Regions from separate parts of the Mesorhizobium sp. M8A.F.Ca.ET.202.01.1.1 genome, predicted to be linked through region 1. Evidence: riboswitches for the same ligand, from Rfam matches in the RefSeq annotation. Region 1 holds a riboswitch; each other region holds the start of a gene.

Region 1 (4,646 bases):
ATCTCGACGCTGCCGGAGACTTTCTTCACCTTGCAGGTTCCGCACAGGCCGAATTCGCAGGCCGCCGGTATCCGCACGCCCGAGGCGCGCGCGGTCTGCAGCACGGTCTGGCCGGCGACGCAGTCGGCGTCGACATCCGAAAGCGCGAAGCGGATCGGCGTCGCGGCTTCGACGGAAATTGCCGCGCCGGCTTCAGCCGGCGCGGCAAACGGTGCCGGGACTTCGTCCACGGTCGGCGCGGCAAAGCTTTCCTGATGGTACTTTGCCATGTCGAAGCCGGCGGCTTCGAGCATGCCGCGCACGGCGCGCATGAAGGGATCGGGCCCACAGCAGAAGATTTCGCGTTCGCGGAAATCGGGTGCCAGGAGCGGCAGCCGGATGGCGTCGATGCGGCCCATATGGCCGTACCAGCCCTCGCGGCTCGACCGCTCCTCGATCATGAAGCCGAGCGACAGGCCAGGCATGTGGCCCCCGAGCAGTTCGAGTTCCTTGCGGAAGATGATTTCTTCCGGGCGCCGCGCGCAGTTGACGAAACCGACATCGGTCCATGGCGCACAGTCGTTCAGCCAGCGCAGCATCGACATCATCGGCGTCACGCCGGAGCCGGCCGAGACGAACAGATATTTCGCCGCCGGATGGCTGTGCAGTGAAAAGTCGCCGCCCGGTCCATAGGCCTTGACGTGCGAGCCGGGCGCCAGGTGATCGAACATCCAGCGTGTGCCGATGCTGCCCGCCTGCGCCTTCACCGTCACCGCGATCGAGAACGGCCGCGACGGCGACGACGACAGCGTGTAGGTGCGCATCAGCGGCCCATCCGGCGTCGGCAGTTCCAGCGTCACGAACTGGCCCGGCTTGTAGCGGAACCAGGTCTGGTTGTCGGACCGGAAGGTGAAGGTCTTGACGTCGGGCGCCTCGTCGCTGACACCGGTCACTTCCAGCACCTGCAGCCTGTCGTTCCAGGGCGCCATCTGGTCGAGATGGCGATAGAGGCCAAGGTCGGTCATCGCATTCATCCCTGCATACCTTTCATTTTGCGGATGTCGTGATCCCAAAACCGCTGCACACTTTTGGGTGACATGCGCTAGGCGACGCTGCGCAGCGCCGGCCGCCCGCCTTCGGCCAGGCGCGGACCGATGAAGCGGGCATACCAGTCGACGAACTGGATGACGCCGCCTTCATGCAGCTCCGAATACGGGCCGGGTTCATAGGCCGGCGACAGGATACCGAAAGCGTTCTCCTCGACGATCCGGCGGTCCTGGTCGTTGGTCTCGGTCCAGACATGGGTGAGTTCGGCGAGATCGTAGTCGACACCCTCGACCGCGTCCTTGTGCACCAACCACTTCGTCGTCACTGCCGTTTCGGTGGCGCTGACCGGCAGCACGCGGAAGGTGACGGCATGATCAACGAGGATGTGGTTCCAGGTCGTCGGGTAGTGATAGTGCATCAGCGTGCCGATGCGGTCGGCCGAAACGCTGTCGGACAGGTCCTTCCTCACCGCCCGCTTGCCGGTCATCGTGTAGCTCTGGGCGTCGCGCAGCAGCGGCGCGCGGGTGGCGCGGTATTGCCCGGCCGGGTCGATGCGGAATTTGCTGGGCAGGCCAACAGCTTCGCACTTCGCCCAGTGCGCCAGCATCTCCGGATCGCTGTCGGCGCCTTGCACGCCGGTCACGGTCGGTGCTTCCGGGAAGGTCTTGCACAGTTCGGGATGATTGCCCGCGCAATGATAGCATTCGCGGTTGTTTTCCCAGACCAGCTTCCAATTGCCCTTCTCGATGATCGTGCTCTCGAAGGCGATCTTGGCCTCGCTCAGCCGGTGCGGCTTGAGATAGGGCTCGATCATCGCCCGCATCGGCGCGAAGTCGGCCGGCTCCTTGGCCAGGCAGATGAAGACATAGCCGGCGACGCTTTCGCAGGCGACCGGCTTCAGCCCGAACTGGCTCTTGTCGAACCCCTCGGCCATCTGGCGGGCGAACAGCAGGCGCCCGTCCAGCTCATAGGTCCACTGGTGATAGGGACAGACCAGTTTGGCGGCCATGCCCTTGTCGCTGTTGCAGACGCGGCTGCCGCGATGGCGGCAGGAATTGTGGAAGGCGTTGATCTTGCCCTGCTGATCGCGCACCAGCACGATAGGATAGTCGCCGATCTGCACGGTGATGAAGCTGCCCGGCTTGGGCAATTCGCAATCATGGCCGATGAACAGCCAGTCGCGATACCAGATCAGCTCCATGTCGAGCTTGAAGTAGTCCGGGTCGGTGTAAAAAGGCTGTTCCAGCGAAAAGCCTTGTCTGCGGCTGTTCAAGAGCCTCAGCATGTCGTTGCGCGCGTCCATGTCCTGTCCTCATTTTCAAGGACTGAACTGGTGGTGATTGAGGAAGGACTGGACGCAGATCGGCGCAAAGCCGGACAAACACCATCCGCCTCTTGACCGCCCACCGCGATCAGTCGAGTTCTAGCCATCTCGGGCTGGTTTCCGGGCTCTGGAGTCGTCCTTACGGACCATCGCGACACCTTCCCAGGCTTACGCCCAGTGGTCTCCCGTTGCGACTTGAACTCCACCACCGTTGCGGGGGCAGCGCCGGAATCTGACCGGCTTCCCAATTCTCCGCTCCGTCGTCACGCAGCGGCACCTGAGATGCCTGATCTAATCACGGCAGGGTTTGCGACATCGGCATGAAAGCGACATCGCATCCATGCGGCGCGACACGCATGCTGGAACGTCGTGACAGGGGTCGCATCATCAAATCGCCTTCTGTCGCCAGGCGCGCCGGCACCGTTTTTTCGACCCCTTTGCCGGGGGCGAAAAGGTTAACAGTTTCGAAAAGTGACTATTAGCAGATTCTAAAATCGAACCGAACGGTTCGTTTCTGTTGACGGTGCGTGCAGGACGGTGTGAACGCCGAGCCTCCGATACAGTTGGTGATCGGGGTGCCATTTTTAGCTAACTGATTGATATAACGACAGAAAATAACAGATGTGGAAATCACTGGCACAATTTCAAGTGGTAGAGTCATGGTCCACGCTGAACAACTTCGTGATTGGAAACAGCAGAGGTCCTCTCCCACATCGGGGCGGTCCGAACGACGCGATTTTAATCCCAAGACACGCCGCTAGACGGACGGAAAAATACTGGAGTACCCAAAATGAAAAAGATTGTTCTCACTGCCGCCGCCCTTCTGGCCATTTCCGGCAGCGCCTTCGCTGGTAGCGACCATTACGGTTCGAACGCCGCCACCCCCGCTGCCACTGTCGACAGCTCGTACACCGCTTCGACCAGCAAGTCGGAGCCGGCTGCTCAGACGCCTGCCCAGGGCGCCGACCACAATCTCTTCGGCAACAACTAACAGCCGATCCCCGGCTTGCGGCGGGGCGACCCTGCCGCGCGGGGTGGATGCCACAAATTCAGGAGTACCTAAAATGAACAAGATCCTCATTGCCGCCGCCGCCGTCTTGGCCCTCTCCGGCAGCGCCTTTGCCGGCAGCGACAACTACGGTTCGAGCGGTGCCAACCAGGCGGCTGTCACGTCGACCGACAACGCGAACACCGCGTCGATCGGCAAGTCGGCTCCGGCCACCGAGGCGCCTACCCGGCCGGGTAGCGATCGCAACCTCTTCGGCCGTTGACGCCTGTTGCGAGTGGCGGGCTCGCTCGCCACTCGTGGAATTCAAGACGTTAGGAGTATTGGAAATGAACAAGATCCTCATTGCTGCCGCCGCCGTTCTGGCCCTCTCCGGCAGCGCTTTCGCCGGCAGTGACAACTATGGCTCCAATGGCGCCAATCAGCCCACTGCATCGTCGACCGTCAATGTCGATACGTCGCATACGGGTTCGGTCCGCAACAGCGACTCACCCATCTACAAGCTGCTCAACTCGTCCGGCGACGTGCAGAAGTCCGCCCCTCACGGCGCAGACCGCAATCTCTTCGGCAACAACTAACCAGCCGTCGTGATGTATAAAAAGAGAGCGGCGGGCCTGCCCGCTGCTCTCTTTTTTTGTTGTCGAGACATGGCTGGCCTCAGGCGGCTTTTGCTTCCGCTTCGTGCAGCGCGAACGACCGTCCATCCGCATCGAAGATATGAAGGTCGCCGGCATTGGCGGTCAACTGCAGCGTCGAGCCGCGCCTGACCTCGACATTGCCCGGCAGCTTGGTCACCAGCGGCAGGTCGGCACGGCCGATGTCGATATAGACCAACTGAACCTCGCCGAGCTGCTCGACATAATCGACCGTCCCCTCGAACAGATAGTCCGCACCACTGGCGATCGCGAGATCTTCCGGCCGCACGCCGAAGCTGACCGCCGCTCCCTTTGCCGAAGCAGGCGTCGCGATCGGCACCGTCGCCTTGCGGCCGCCGACATGGCTGATGATGGTCGGGTTGCCCGTCTTGTCGACCGTGGCCGGCAGGATGTTCATGGCCGGCGAGCCGATGAACTGGGCGACGAATAGGTTGCCGGGGTTCTTGTAGAGCTCCATGGGCGTGCCGACCTGCTCGATGTGGCCATCCTTTAGCACCACGATGCGGTCGGCCAGCGTCATCGCCTCGACCTGGTCGTGGGTGACATAGATCATGGTCGTGTTGGGCATCGATTCCTTGAGCTTGGCGATCTCGATACGCGTGGCGACGCGCAGTGCCGCGTCAAGGTTCGACAG
Region 2 (4,646 bases), on a different contig from region 1:
CAGCGATGCGATGGCATTTTCGACGAACGCCAGGGACACAGGATCCTGGAGGCTGGAAACGAAGATCGGGACCGCTGCCAGTCCCTGGGAGCGCAAGGCCTCGGCCAGCGCATCGATCGGGGCAACGTCGGCCGCGAGCAGCATCGAGCGGTAGAAGAGGATAGGGACGATGGGAGCACCGACATCTGAAAGGTCCGGCTCCTCCGCGACCCCCAATCCAGACTGATAGTAACCGGCCTTCGGCACGCTGACCGGACTGGCGACGGACGTATCCTGTCCAGCCAGGCCTGCCAGCCTCCGAACCAGCGCGCTCATATTGGCCGGGCCGCCCTCTCGGAAATAGCCAAGCAGGCCGTCGAGTTCGGCGCGTGGCAGCGTCGAGGCTTCGATCAGCCTGAGATCCTCGTCATGGCTTTCACCCGGAAGCAGCGCCAGTTTGATGCCGCGCTCACGGGCAATCACCGCCAGCTGGTCGCAGCCATAGCGCCACCAGTCGTTGCCGCCGAGGATGCGCACCAGGATGACCTTGGCATGGCGGGCGACGCTGTCGATCCAGAGGTCGACGGACATGGGATGGCGCAGATCGCGCAGTGCCGCAAGCCGCATGGAGGGCAGGCGGTCGGCGTCCGCCTTCCACGCCGCCGCCAGTCCGGCGAGATCGCTGTCGGTGAAGGACAAGGCCACGATATCCGCCGGCGTCTGCCTGAGATCGACAGGCTCGGCGAGGTCGTCAAGCGAAGCGGAGGTCGTGGTGAGGATGTGCATCGCGGTCCGTGTCTGAAATCAGCCGGCGAGGATACCTTCGATCGCCGGACGGTTCAGCCCCTTGAGACCAATGACGACCAGGCGCGAGCGGCGGTCGTCCTCGGCGCTCCAGGCACGGTCATAGTAATGATTGACGCGTGGGCCGACGGCCTGCAGCAGGAGCCGCATCGGCTTGCCGCCGACCTCGACGAAGCCTTTTACACGCAGCACGTTTTCGTGTTCGGCGGCCTCTGCGACACGTTTTGCCAGATCGTCGGGATTGGCAATCGAGGGAATGTCGACGATGAATGTGTCGAAGTCGTCATGCTCGTGGTCGAATGCGCCGTCGTGATGGGACTTGCGGTTCTCGATGTCGTCCTCGACGGCAAGACCAAGCCCGAGCAGCACCGAGGGATCGACCTTGCCATGCGACGTCGGCACGATCTTCACCGCGCGGGCGGAGTGTTCGTTGACGATGGCGTTGGCGCGGGCCGAGCCCTCGGCGTCCATCAGGTCGCTCTTCGACAGGATGATCAGGTCGGCGCAGGCGATCTGGTCCTCGAACACCTCTTCGACCGGATCGTCATGGTCGAGGCTTTCGTCCCCGGCGCGTTGCGCCTGCAGGGCTTCCATGTCGTTGGCGACGCGGCCTTCCGCAAGTGCGGGACCGTCGACCACGGCGATGACGCCATCGACGGTGACGCGGCTTTTCACCGTCGGCCACTGGAACGCCTGGACCAGAGGTTTGGGGAGGGCGAGACCGGAGGTTTCGATCAGGATGTGGTCGACCTTCGGCGTCAGCGACAGGATCTGGTCGAGCGCTGGCACGAAATCGTCGGCGACGGTGCAGCAGATGCAGCCATTGGCCAGTTCGACGATGTTTTCCTCGGGGCAGGTGTCGATACCGCAGCCCTTGAGGATTTCGCCGTCGATGCCGATATCGCCGAATTCGTTGACGATGATGGCAATCCGCTTGCCGCCGGCATTTTCCAGGAGATGGCGGACCAGCGTCGTCTTGCCGGCGCCGAGGAAGCCGGTAACGACGGTGCAGGGAACGCGGGAGAGATTGCCGGCCGAATTTGGAGCGGTCATATCAAGTCCTTCAGCATGTCGAGAGGAGGGATGCGGGCAACGAGGCCGCGCTTGAGGCTATCGGGCCGGCCGCGCCAGGGAATGAGGCCGTCGGTCGAGGTGGCGAAGAGTTTCGCGCCGGCGACGAGATCGGCGCCGCTGGTTGTGGTCAGGTCGCCGAACACATAGCTCCAGCATCCGTCGCGCAGGATCGCGGCGCTCAGCCTGCGCTTGCAATTGCCGAGGCATTCGACCGTGCGGATGCGAATTTGCTCGCCCGAGGCGGCTTGGCGGGTATCTTCAGCCAAAAGTTCGCCGGCCCGGGGATGGGCGTCGGAACCGGTCTCGTCGCGACAGGAGGCGCAGACGATGACAGTGATGCCGGCCAGGGAATCATCCCCGCCGGACGAAATGTCCGTTGTTTCAGCCGAGAAACTGCTGTCGCGATCCAAATCAGGCTCCTTGCCCGGAAAACCCGCCGGGCGATCGGATTCTTGCATTCCAGACGGCAGGTCTCCTGGCTCGCGGGTCATCGCCTTGGGTAGCCGCCTTCCCGGGACAATCCCAGTGGCTTTCGGCCTTGGCTCTTCGCTTACAGTTGCGGGGACAGCCGCGGATTTGGGCTTTTCGGCCCGCACCGCATTCCCTCTTGGCTCCTCCCTTTGCCGAGAGGAGACCGTCTGGATCGGATTTAGGCTCTTGCGGGCAGCGGTGTCAACGCGAGCTTACGACACCGCGATGTCGGACAGCGCCGGGCCGAGGTCGCCGGCAGGCGTCACTTCGATGCGTTCAAGCCCAAGCCAGCCCTGCATCTGCTTCAATTCCTCGAAAAGTTCAGCGGCGGTTTCAGGCGGCGCGCCGGGCTCGGCATAGGCGGCATGGACGCGCAGGACACTGGCCGGCCGGTCGGCTTTGAGGTCGACGCGCGCCACGATCTTGTCGCCAAGCAGGAAGGGCAGGACATAGTAGCCGTATTGGCGCTTCTCGGCCGGGGTGTAGATTTCGATGCGATAGTGAAAATCGAACAGCCGCTCCGAGCGCGAGCGCGCGAAGACGACGGGATCGAACGGCGCCAGCAGGGCGCGGGCCTCGATCTTGCGTGGCAAACGCGCATCCCTATGAAGGTAAGCTGGCTTGTCCCACCCCTCGACACGGACCGGCAACAACTCGCCGAGTTCGACCAGTTCCTCGAGCCGGCCTTTCATGTCGGCGGGGGAGAGCCGGAAATAGTCGCGCAGGTCGCCTGATGTGGCGATGCCGTGGGCGCGGGCGGAAATGCGCAGCAATTCGCGATGTGCATCCTCGGCCGCCGGTACCGGCAGGTCGAGGATCGCTTGCGGCAGCACCCGCTCCGGCAGGTCATAGAAGCGCTCGAAACCGCGCCGGTGCGCCGTGGTGATGCGGCCGGCCCAGAACAGCCATTCGAAGGCGTGCTTGGCGCGGCTCCAACCCCACCAGCCGCCGGAGCCTTTCTGGCCTTCCAGCGCCGAAGCGGCGATCGGGCCACGATCGACGACCTGGCGGTAGATCTCTTCTATATAGGCAGCGTGCTCACGGCCCCATTTGGCCAGCCCCAGATACATTTCATCGCCTTGCTCGGCGCGCTGCATGCGCCAGCGCATCAGCGGGTACGTCTCGACCGGCAGGAATGAGGCCTCGTGTGCCCAATATTCGAACACCGTGCGCTTGCGCGTCACGGCGGCGTTGTCGAGCAAGGCGACGGGATAGGGACCCAGACGCGAATAGAGCGGCATATAGTGGGCACGCACCACCGCACTGACGGAATCGATCTGCAGCAGGCCGGTGCGGGACAGAACGCGGGCGAAATGGCGGCGGTCGGGCATGCCGGCGGGGCGGGGATCGAGAAATCCCTGAGCGGCGAGCGCGATGCGCCGGGCGGCGGCTAGCGAGATCTTTTCCTTCATGCAGGCGTCACTCTGAGGGTGCTTTGACAAAGATGTGATGGGTGATTCCAGCCCATGCTAGCAGGGTTTTGGCGGCAACCCTGTCAGGAGAGAAAAGTGGAGTAAAAAGAGAAGGAAATCAAACAGGAGCCTATGAGACCAGTTTCTCCCGGAATGCCGTCCAGCTCGTTGTTTTGAACAAGGTTTGACTTGCTTCGCTGGAAGTGCTGCGCTAACCCTCGCCGCGTTGCAGCATAGGCTCCTTAAAACGGTTCAGCGGTTAAACTGTCACGCTTCCGCATTAAGGTCCGGTGCTGTAATCAACGTGGATTGGCGCCAACGGAAAGCCGCTGCATGAACGCACTCCTCAGTTCGTACCTGCCCATCGTCCTGTTCATCGGCGTGGCGCTGGTGGTCGGCCTGGCGCTGCTGGTCGCACCGTTCCTGGTGGCCTACCGCAACCCCGATCCCGAAAAGCTGTCCGCCTACGAGTGCGGTTTCAACTCGTTCGACGATGCCCGCATGAAGTTCGACATTCGTTTCTACCTGGTGTCGATCCTGTTCATCATCTTCGACCTCGAAGTGGCCTTCCTGTTTCCCTGGGCAGTGTCCTTCTCGAAGATCGGCATGCTCGGCTTCTGGTCGATGATGGTGTTTTTGGCGGTGCTGACCATCGGCTTTGCCTATGAATGGAAAAAAGGAGCGCTGGAATGGGATTGAACGACAGTTCAGGCACCCTCGTCGCGCCAAAGCCCAAGGGCATCATCGATCCCAACACCGGCAGGCCGGTGGGGGAGGACGATCCCTTCTTCCTCGAAATCAACAATGAGCTTGCAGACAAGGGTTTTCTGGTCACCTCGACCGAGGCGCTGATCACCTGGGCGCGCAGCGGCTCGCTGATGTTCATGACCTTCGGTTTGGCGTGCT
Region 3 (4,646 bases), on a different contig from region 1:
CGTCGATGGACGATTTCACCGCGTCGGCCGGGCTGACACGCGGCGCCCTCTATCATCACTTCGGCGACAAGAAGGGACTGCTGCAGGCGGTTATCGCCGAGATCGACGCGGAAATGGCCGCCCGGGTGAATGAGGTCGCGGCGAGGGCGCCGACCCGCTGGCAGCATTTCGTCGACGAATGCACGACCTACATCGAAATGGCACTGGAGCCGGAAATCCAGCGCATCATGTTCCGGGACGGTCCGGCCGTGCTGGGAGACCCGGCGCAATGGTCGAATGCCAATGCCTGCGTCGGTTCAATGACCGATCATCTGACGGCGCTGCAACAGGAGGGGATGGTGGTGCCGGGCGTCGATCCCGAAACGGCGGCGCGATTGATCAACGGTGCGAGCAGTCAGGCCGCACAGCGGATCGCCAACTCGAACGATCCCGAAGCGACGTCGAGGAAGGTGGTGGCGGCGTTCAAGCAATTGCTCGAAGGCCTGCTCGAGAAACCGGAAGCACAGCCAAACTGAGCCGCCGTGGCGCTTCCGCCACCGCCTGCAATTGACAATAGCCGGTTTGGGCGCATCCTCCCCAGCCATCTCTGAGGGGAGAATCGGGCATGTGGGATTTCGATATCGGCAGGTCGGTGTCCATCATGATGCGGACCTGGCCTTTCATTGTCTTTCGCATGGTCGTCTATTTCGGCATCACACTGGCCTACGTCATGGCCACCGGCACCGGTGCCTCGGTCGGCTACGGCGTCGGACATATCTCCACCGATCCCGACGGACCGTTGTCCTTTGCCCTTTGGGGCGGTGTGGTCGGTTTCGGCGTCGTCTCGATCGCCGTCTACTGGATCCGCGAATACATCCTCTACGTCGTCAAGGCAGGCCATATCGCCGTCATGGTGCATCTGATCGACGGACATGACGTTCCCGACGGCCAGAACCAGATCGCCTACGCGAAAGAGGTTGTGACCGAGCGCTTTGCCGAGGCGAACATCCTTTTCGTCGTCGACCAGCTGGTCAAGGGCGCTATCCGCGCCATCACCGGCCTGCTGGGTGGCATCGCGGCCTTCCTGCCCATCCCCGGTCTGAGCGGCCTGGTCTCGTTCCTCAACACGGTGATCCGGCTGTCGCTGACCTATGTCGACGAGATCATTCTCGGCTACAACATCCGCATCAATTCGTCCTCGCCGTTCGAGACGGCGCGCCAAGGCGTGGTGCTCTACGCCCAGAACGGCAAGACCATGGTCAAGAACGCCGTCTGGCTGGCGGTCATCATGTGGGGGGTGTCTTTCGTGATTTTCCTGCTGATGCTGGCTCCGGCAGCCGCCATTCTTTACGTCATGCCCGGGCAACTCGCCGGCTGGGCTTTCGTGCTCGCCATCGTCTTTGCCTGGGCTTTCAAGGCGGCCTTCATCGAGCCATTCGCCATTGCCTGCCTGATGCAGGTCTATTTCAGGACCATCGAGGGCCAGGTGCCTGATCCGGCCTGGGACGCCAGGCTGGCCGAAGCCTCATCGAAGTTCCGGGAACTCAAGGACAAGGCGCTCTCCACCTTCGGCGGCTCGCGCTGGGGCACGGCCGGCGCGACGCGCTGATCGGCGGGGCTGGCGGGCGCACCTGCGACGGTGTCGAGGCGCGCCACCGCCAATTTGAGCGGTGCCTCACCCTGGCCGCAAAACGTCTCGCTCATGATCAGGTCGGGCAGCGGCAGGCGTCGGCCCCAGCCATGCGTTTCGAGGTCCGGTTTCGGCGCGAACTCCGAGACACGGCCGACGCAAAGATAGGCGATCGGCGTCACGTGGTCGGGGACAGACAGCAGGCTTTTCAGCGCTTGCGCCTCGATGATGCTGACCCAGCCGACGCCAACGCCTTCAGCGCGCGCGGCCAGCCAGAAATTCTGCACCGCGCAGACCGTGCTGTAGAGATCCATTTCCGGGTTGTGCCAGCGCCCCAGCGGCGAGCCTTTCGAGCGCTCGCGGTCGCAGGTGATACAGATGTTGAATGCGCTTTCGCAAATGCCTTCGAGCTTGAGCTTGCGGTAGAGCGCCTGCCGGTCTGCCTCGATTGCCGGCAGTTCCTGCTCGCGCGCGGCAAGGAACAGGTCGCGCACCTTCGCCCGTCGCGCGGCATCGCGGATGACGATGAAATTCCAGGGTTGCATGAAGCCGACCGATGGCGCGTGGTGGGCGGCAAGCAGCAGCCGCGCCAGCACTGCATCGTCGATCGCCTCCGATGTAAAATGGCTGCGGACGTCGCGCCGCGTGAACATGGCGCGATAAACCGCGTCACGCGCTATCTGATCAAATCCATCGCCCATTGGAGCGGTCATGGCTTCCGGCATCGCTTATCCCCTTGCGATTGCAGCAGTTCAAATTCTCAGAGCGAACTTTGCGCGTCCAAGAGGACCCACATCGCTCTGATGTCATCCGCCTGACCATGCGGATGACGATGCCTGCCAGGCCGGTCTTCTGGCTCGGGATCAACCCGCGTCCGGTGCCTTCCCGTCATCGACAGTGGCATTTACCGGCGCGGTCCCCCTTACAGCGTTGGGCACGCCACGGAATTCAACCGTGTTCCCGATTCTCCCGCCGGAGCATTTGCAGCCAAGTGAAATCATTTGGCGTCGCAGAATGCGGCTAAAACAAACAGACCGGCAGGCACCAGGCAGTGGCGGCAACCTTACGCCGAAGCCCCAGCGCCGCCAATCCCCGCAGCGACGCCAATGGACGCAGGCGTGATTTTCCCCAGCGATCAAGCCGCTGCGCATGGCCATTACGGCGCCGGGGCACTAGATAGGGGAGATGGCTACCCGTCTCTACACGCACCCCATCTTTCTCGAACACATCACCCCGCCGGGTCACCCCGAGCGGCCCGACCGCCTGCGCGCCATCGAGCGCGTGCTCGACGACGAAGCTTTTGCCGCGCTCGACCGCGTCGAGGCACCGCAAGGCGACGAGGCGACGATCCTCTATGCGCATCCCGCCGATTTCGTCGCGCGTGTCCGCGCCGCCATCCCCCACGAAGGCATTGCCCACATCGACGCCGACACCACCGCCAGCCCGAAGAGCTGGCAGGCCGCGATCACGGCGATCGGCGCCGCCAACGCCGCCGTCGACGACGTCTTTGCGGGCCGCGCCGACAATGTCTTCGTCGCCGCCCGTCCGCCTGGCCACCATGCCGAAAAGACCACGGCAATGGGCTTCTGCTTCTTCAACACGGCCGCGATCGCTGCCCGCTACGCGCAGAAGAGGCACGGCGCCGAGCGTGTCGCCGTCGTCGACTGGGACGTGCATCACGGCAACGGCACGCAGGATATTTTCTGGGACGATCCGTCGGTGCTCTATTGCTCGACGCACCAGATGCCGTTGTACCCGGGCACCGGGGCGAAGAACGAGACCGGTGCCGGCAACATCGTCAACGCGCCGCTGGCGCCACAGACCGGCAGCGAGGTGTTTCGCGATGCCTTCCTGTCGCGCGTGCTGCCATCGCTCGACAATTTCGCCCCCGACCTGATCATCATTTCGGCCGGCTTCGACGCGCACCACCGCGACCCGCTGGCCGAGATCAATCTGACCGAGGACGATTTCGACTGGGCGACCGGCCAACTGATGCAGCGCGCCGCACGCCACGGCGGCAACCGGCTCGTCAGCCTGCTCGAGGGTGGCTACGATCTGCAAGGATTGGCATTTTCGGTCGCCGCCCATGTCGGGCGACTGATGAAAGGATGAATGATGAGCGGTGAGATCAACGAAGACGTCAAGGCGATGAGCTTCGAACAGGCACTCGACGCGCTGGAGAAGATCGTCGATGATCTGGAGCGCGGCGACGTGCCGCTCGACCAGTCGATCCGGATCTACGAGCGCGGCGAGGCGCTGAAGGCGCATTGCGACCGCTTGCTGAAGGCAGCCGAGGACAAGGTCGAGAAGATCAGGCTGTCGCGCGATGGCAAGCCGGTTGGAACCGAGCCGCTCGACGCGGACTAAGGCGCCCTCGCAGTCTTACCGATTTTTGGACACGATCATGATTGAGGATACAGTTCGTCCCGATTGAAACGGACAAGAGGAGGTTTGGAAACGATGTGCAGAAACATCAAGACCCTGTTCAATTTTGATCCGCCGGCAACCAACGACGAAGTCCGCGACGCGGCACTCCAGTTTGTCCGCAAGCTGAGTGGAACGACGCGGCCGTCGAAACAGAACCAGCATGCGTTCGATCATGCTGTCGAAGCCATCGCGGCATCGGCACGCGAATTGCTTGATTCCCTCGAAACCCACCAGCATCCGCGCAATCGCGAAGAGGTGGCGGCCAAACTAAGAGCAAAGGCCGCGATCCGCTTTGCCTGATGCGGCTGAGGCAGCCACCGAGCGCTGACCAGGAGAGTTCATGAGCTTCTTCCCGGGGAAAGACCCTGAGGCCGGCGATGCCTTCGCCAGCGACCAGATCGAGTTGATGGTCATCCCCAACGCCAAGGATATTGGCGGCTTCGAAGTGCGCCGCGCGTTGCCGACCGCCAAGAGGCGGCTGGTCGGGCCGTTCATCTTCTTCGACCGCATGGGCCCGGCCATCCTGCGCGCCGGCCAGGCGCTCGATGTCCGTCCGCACCCGCATATCGGCCTGTCGACCGTGACCTATCTGTTCGACGGCAAGATCCGG
Region 4 (4,646 bases), on a different contig from region 1:
TCAAGCTGACCGAGGAAGAGCCTCACCATTCCTTCGGCAAGGATCTGGTTGGACAGAACTGGGATCTGGAGCTGTAGCGGCGCCTCTATGCCTTGACCGGCACCCAGATCTCCAGCCCGCCATTGCCGGTGCGGGCATCGAATTCGGGCCCATAGCGCTCGAATTCCGGCGCGTCGGCGATTTCATGGCCGGAGGCCGGGAGCCAGCTGTTCCAGATCGTGTTGACCGTGCGCCGGATGGTCGAGATGTGCTCGCGATGCGTGAAAACGGCGTATTTCCGCGCCGGCACGCGCACCCGGTAGAAGTCCTTCGGCAGGTCGGAGAAGTCCGACACTTCGACGCCGACGACATAGTCGAAATTGCCGGCATCGTCGCCGTTGAGGCAGACACCGTAGAAAACGCCTGGGACTTCGCCGGGTATGTTGCCGATATAAGGGCTGAAACGCTGCCACTGCATCGGAATGCCGGCGCTCGATTCGCAGCTGTAGCGCTCGCCGAAGCCGGCGATGAGGAAAGGTCGGCTGGTCTCGAAGCGCGGTGGTTCGAGGCTGGTGAGCAGGGTATGGTCCATCAGGATAGGCTCCACGAGATCGAGTGTCTTGGTCGAACCTTGCGCGCGCACCAGTTCCGGCGTGGTGCCGAACTGGTCGCGGAAGGCACGGGTGAAAGCCTCATGCGAGTTGTAGCCGGCGTCGAGCGCGACGCACAGTATGTCGGGCGCGCCGCCGGCGAGCCTGCGCGCCGCTTCGGTCAGCCGGCGCGAGCGCATGTAACCCATGACGGAACGGCCGGTGGCCGCGCCGAAGGCGCGTGTCACATGAAAGCGCGACACGCCGCTGCTTTGGGCGACGTCGTCGAGCGTAACAGCCTCCGGCAGATGGCTTTCGACAAACCATAGCGCTTTCTCGGTCGGGTTCATGTGTTCCTCGCATGTGGCGTCTTCACTCTGGCGCCTCGTTGCCCGGCCAGTTTGATCGAAATTGCGCATGGCGCAAAATCGAAAACGGCAACGCTGTCAGGCGTGGACGTAAAGTCCGTGCACGCCATGCCGACGGCAGGCTTGCTCTCGTATAAGTTCTGTTATAACAAAACAAGGCAGTCGCCTTGCCTCGAAACCGCTCGCGGCATAGGCTGCGACTCGTGATGGTCCCCGAGCCGAAAGGCGAGGGGTGAAAAGGGAACGCGGTGAGACCCGGTTTTGGGGTCGAGGCCGCGGCTGCCCCCGCAACTGTAAGCGGCGAGCAAGATCCGGAACGCCACTGGCCGGCAAGGCTGGGAAGGCAGGATTGCGCAGAGACCCGTGAGCCAGGAGACCTGCCATCACTGAGTTGACCGGACGGGGTGTGCCGGGAGGAAACGTGGACATCGGTCTTGTCGGCCGGTCGACCAACATCCTTCCGTCGCCAGTTTTGAAAGTGACGGGAAGTTGGACGGCACAATCGATCGTATTCAGCCCAGCCCCATGCACCAGATCATCGTGTGCACCCTTTGCCGCGACGTGCCGACCGGCATCAGGTCGGGCGAAGGTTTGTGCGCCGAGTTGCGCTTCCGCCTCTCGGCCCAGCCTGACGTGGCGCATGGTTTCACGGTCGAGGGCGTGGCTTGCATGGCGGGTTGCGCGCGCCCCCTGACGGTGGCTTTCCAGGCACCAGGCAAGGCCGCCTATCTCTTCGGGTCGATCGACGCGCAGGCCGACGCCGCCGACCTCGTGCGATTTGCCCGGCTCTACGCTTCGCTTGCCGACGGCTGGTGCAATTCCGGACAACGTCCGCCGCGCCTGGCCGGCAAGACGCTTGCCCGCATTCCGGGGGCGGGCAAGCTGGCGGAAGGCAGTCGATGACAACGCCGCTTCTCGATGCGTGCGACCTGGGCGCGATAGCGAATGGCCGGCATCTGGTCCATGCGGTCAGCCTGTCGGTGACATCAGGCGACCGCCTTGCCATCATTGGCCCCAACGGCGCCGGCAAGACCACGTTGCTGCGCATGTTGTCCGGCATGCTCAGGCCGAGCTTCGGAGAGGTGAAGCTTGGCGGGCGGCGCCTGGACATGATTTCGCCCGCCAAGCGGGCCCTGCATATCGCCGTCGTGGGCCAGAGCGACCAACCGGATCCGCGTTTGGCGGTGATCGACTATGTCGAGCTTGGCCGCGTCCCGCATGCCGGCCTGAGGGGCCGGAGCGAGGAACGCGACATTGTGGTGGACGCGCTGCGCCGGACCGGCCTGTTGTCGTTGCTCGGCCGGAGCATCGGCTCGCTGTCTGGTGGCGAACGCCAGCGCGCCCAGCTTGCGCGTGCCATCGCGCAGGAGCCCAAGATCCTTTTTCTCGACGAACCGACCAACCACCTTGACCCGCGCGCCCGCGCGCAGCTGCTCGAACTGGTGGCCGGCTTCGGCATGACCGTTATCGCGGTGCTGCACGATCTGACCCTGGTGGCACCCTTCGCCACCAGGGTCGCGGTGATGAACGAAGCCCGGCTGCAGGCGCTGGCGCCGCCGCACGAGGCGTTGACGCAACAGCTGATCCGCGAGATTTTCGGCGTCGACGTGTTTCGCCTGCGCCATCCCACCGAGGATCGCGAACTGACGGTGTTCGACCTTCCGAACCGCGCCTCGCCGCCATCCTGATCAACGCCCCTCATCGTCCGACACGGTTCAACCAAGGAGCAAATCCGTGAAACGCCTTGCCTTCTCGCTCGCCCTCTCGCTGCTGGCCTCGACGGCCTTCGCCTTCCCCGTCACCGTCGACAGCTGCGGCAAGCCGCTGACCTTCGACGCTCCGCCGAAGCGCGCCGTCATCCATGATCTCAACATGGCCGAGATGGCCTTCGCGCTGAAGCTGCAGCCTTCGATCGTCGGCCTGACGGGCATCAGTGGATGGTACAAGGTCGGCCCCGAATTCAAGGCCGAACAGGGTGCCATTCCCGAACTGGCGCCGAAATATCCGACCCTGGAGAACCTCGTCGCCGTCGAGCCCGACGTCTTCTTCGCCGGCTGGTACTACGGCATGAAGCCCGGCGGCGACGTGACGCCCGACACGCTCGCTCCGCACGGCATCAAGACGCTGGTACTGACCGAAAGCTGCGTCCACCTCGACAAGAGCCGCCCGGCCGCCTCCATGGACCTGCTCTATGGCGACCTCGAAAAGCTGGGCAAGATCTTCGGCAAGGAGGCAGAAGCGGAACAGCTTGTTGCCGGCTGGAAGGCGCAACTCGCCGAGATCAGCGCCAAGGTCGGCAGCGCGAAGGGAACACGCGTGTTCCTCTACGATTCCGGCGAGGACAAGCCGTTTACCGCGGGAAAATTCGCCATCCCCAGCGCCATGATCTCGGCGGCCGGCGGCGACAATATCATGGCCGACTTGGAAACGAGCTGGGGCAACACGGACTGGGAGACGGTGGCGGCGCGCAATCCGCAATTCCTCATCCTGCTCGATTATCAGGACGGCGGCGGCTACAGGAAACTGCTCGATTTCCTGAAGGCGCACCCGGCGATGAAGGAGACGGACGCGGTCAGGAACGAGCGCTTCGTGGCGCTTCGTTATGCCGAGCTGACACCAGGACCGGCGAACATCGAAGCCATCGGCAAGATCGCCAGGGCGATGCATCCGGAAGCGTTCTGATGGATCTTGCCCGAGAGCACAAATCCGGCGTGCTTTCAGGGCACAGGGCCTTCACGCTGGCCATGACGGCGGGCGCGGTGACGCTCGTCGCTCTCGCGCTGCTGTCGATCGCTTATGGCTCGACGCTGATACCTCTGAGCGATGTCATCGCCGCCCTTGGCCGTGCCGTCGGACTGGACGAGCCTGAGATATCGGGCCCGGTCGGCAAGATCGTCGTCGACCTGCGGCTGCCGCGCACGATCCTGGCGATCTGTGTCGGCGGCGGGCTGGGCATCGTCGGCGCGCTTTTGCAGACGGTGACCCGTAACGATCTTGCCGACCCCTTCCTGTTCGGCCTGTCGTCGGGGGCCGCCGCCGGCGCGGTTTCCGTCATTACCGTGTTCGGCGACAGTTTCGGCATCTGGACCTTGCCCGTGGCTGCGTTCACTGGCGGCATCCTCGCCGCCTCCATCGTGCTTTTGCTGGTGGCGCGGGTGAGGGGGCAAGGTCCTGAGCGGCTGATCCTCGCCGGTCTTGCCGTTTCCTTCATGTTCACGGCCTTGACCAATTATCTGGTTTTTGCCGGTGACCAGCGCGCGGCTCATTCGGTCCTGTTCTGGACCATGGGCGGGCTCGGGCTGGCGCGCTGGGACAATGTATGGCTGGGGGCGGTGGGCGCCGGCACGATCGCGGCCTACGGGCTGTGGAGCCATCGCAGCCTGGACGCTTTCCTCGCCGGTGAGAGCGCCGCCGAGAGTCTAGGCGTGCCGGTGGCGCGCATGCGCAGGACGACATTTCTCGTGGCCGCTTTCTCGACGGCAATCCTCGTCTCGGTCGCCGGCGTGATCGGCTTTGTCGGATTGATGATACCGCATCTGTCGCGGCCGCTGGCCGGTCCACTGCATCTGCGCCTGATCACAAGTTGTGCGCTGTTCGGGGCGGTGCTGCTGCTGGCAAGCGATCTCCTGGCCCGAACCTTGCTGCCGCCGCAGGAACTGCCGATCGGCATCATCACCAGCTCGCTCGGCGCGTTCTTCGTCGTCACCAT

The links. A riboswitch is a leader RNA that binds a small molecule or an ion and turns the genes downstream of it on or off. The one in region 1 is predicted to bind cobalamin.
Region 2: it holds a riboswitch for cobalamin, as region 1 does, so the genes downstream of both, EN845_RS15740 (DUF1636 family protein) here and EN845_RS30335 (aromatic ring-hydroxylating dioxygenase subunit alpha) in region 1, are expected to answer to the same signal.
Region 3: it holds a riboswitch for cobalamin, as region 1 does, so the genes downstream of both, bluB (5,6-dimethylbenzimidazole synthase) here and EN845_RS30335 (aromatic ring-hydroxylating dioxygenase subunit alpha) in region 1, are expected to answer to the same signal.
Region 4: it holds a riboswitch for cobalamin, as region 1 does, so the genes downstream of both, EN845_RS03085 (DUF1636 family protein) here and EN845_RS30335 (aromatic ring-hydroxylating dioxygenase subunit alpha) in region 1, are expected to answer to the same signal.

Annotation. Positions count from the first base shown of each region.
Region 1 covers NZ_SRUN01000018.1:115,786-120,431, forward strand. Annotated here, with positions in the region: gene EN845_RS30330 (hybrid-cluster NAD(P)-dependent oxidoreductase) at 1-1,004, opposite strand, end outside; gene EN845_RS30335 (aromatic ring-hydroxylating dioxygenase subunit alpha) at 1,082-2,329, opposite strand; cobalamin riboswitch at 2,444-2,646, opposite strand; gene EN845_RS30340 (DUF680 domain-containing protein) at 3,141-3,341, shown strand; gene EN845_RS30345 (DUF680 domain-containing protein) at 3,415-3,621, shown strand; gene EN845_RS30350 (DUF680 domain-containing protein) at 3,686-3,934, shown strand; gene ugpC (sn-glycerol-3-phosphate ABC transporter ATP-binding protein UgpC) at 4,014-4,646, opposite strand, start outside.
Region 2 covers NZ_SRUN01000006.1:204,238-208,883, forward strand. Annotated here, with positions in the region: gene EN845_RS15730 (cobaltochelatase subunit CobN) at 1-765, opposite strand, end outside; gene cobW (cobalamin biosynthesis protein CobW) at 784-1,836, opposite strand; gene EN845_RS15740 (DUF1636 family protein) at 1,833-2,267, opposite strand; cobalamin riboswitch at 2,305-2,511, opposite strand; gene EN845_RS15745 (winged helix-turn-helix domain-containing protein) at 2,541-3,740, opposite strand; gene EN845_RS15750 (NADH-quinone oxidoreductase subunit A) at 4,074-4,439, shown strand; gene EN845_RS15755 (NADH-quinone oxidoreductase subunit B) at 4,430-4,646, shown strand, end outside.
Region 3 covers NZ_SRUN01000015.1:96,730-101,375, reverse strand. Annotated here, with positions in the region: gene EN845_RS27865 (TetR/AcrR family transcriptional regulator) at 1-515, shown strand, start outside; gene EN845_RS27860 (hypothetical protein) at 605-1,588, shown strand; partial or broken gene bluB (5,6-dimethylbenzimidazole synthase) at 1,756-2,262, opposite strand; cobalamin riboswitch at 2,434-2,616, opposite strand; gene EN845_RS27850 (histone deacetylase family protein) at 2,795-3,721, shown strand; gene EN845_RS27845 (exodeoxyribonuclease VII small subunit) at 3,725-3,976, shown strand; gene EN845_RS27840 (DUF2277 domain-containing protein) at 4,070-4,336, shown strand; gene EN845_RS27835 (pirin family protein) at 4,377-4,646, shown strand, end outside.
Region 4 covers NZ_SRUN01000001.1:571,084-575,729, reverse strand. Annotated here, with positions in the region: gene EN845_RS03095 (helix-turn-helix domain-containing GNAT family N-acetyltransferase) at 1-77, shown strand, start outside; gene EN845_RS03090 (AraC family transcriptional regulator) at 86-919, opposite strand; cobalamin riboswitch at 1,128-1,337, shown strand; gene EN845_RS03085 (DUF1636 family protein) at 1,463-1,840, shown strand; gene EN845_RS03080 (ABC transporter ATP-binding protein) at 1,837-2,625, shown strand; gene EN845_RS03075 (ABC transporter substrate-binding protein) at 2,672-3,619, shown strand; gene EN845_RS03070 (iron ABC transporter permease) at 3,619-4,646, shown strand, end outside.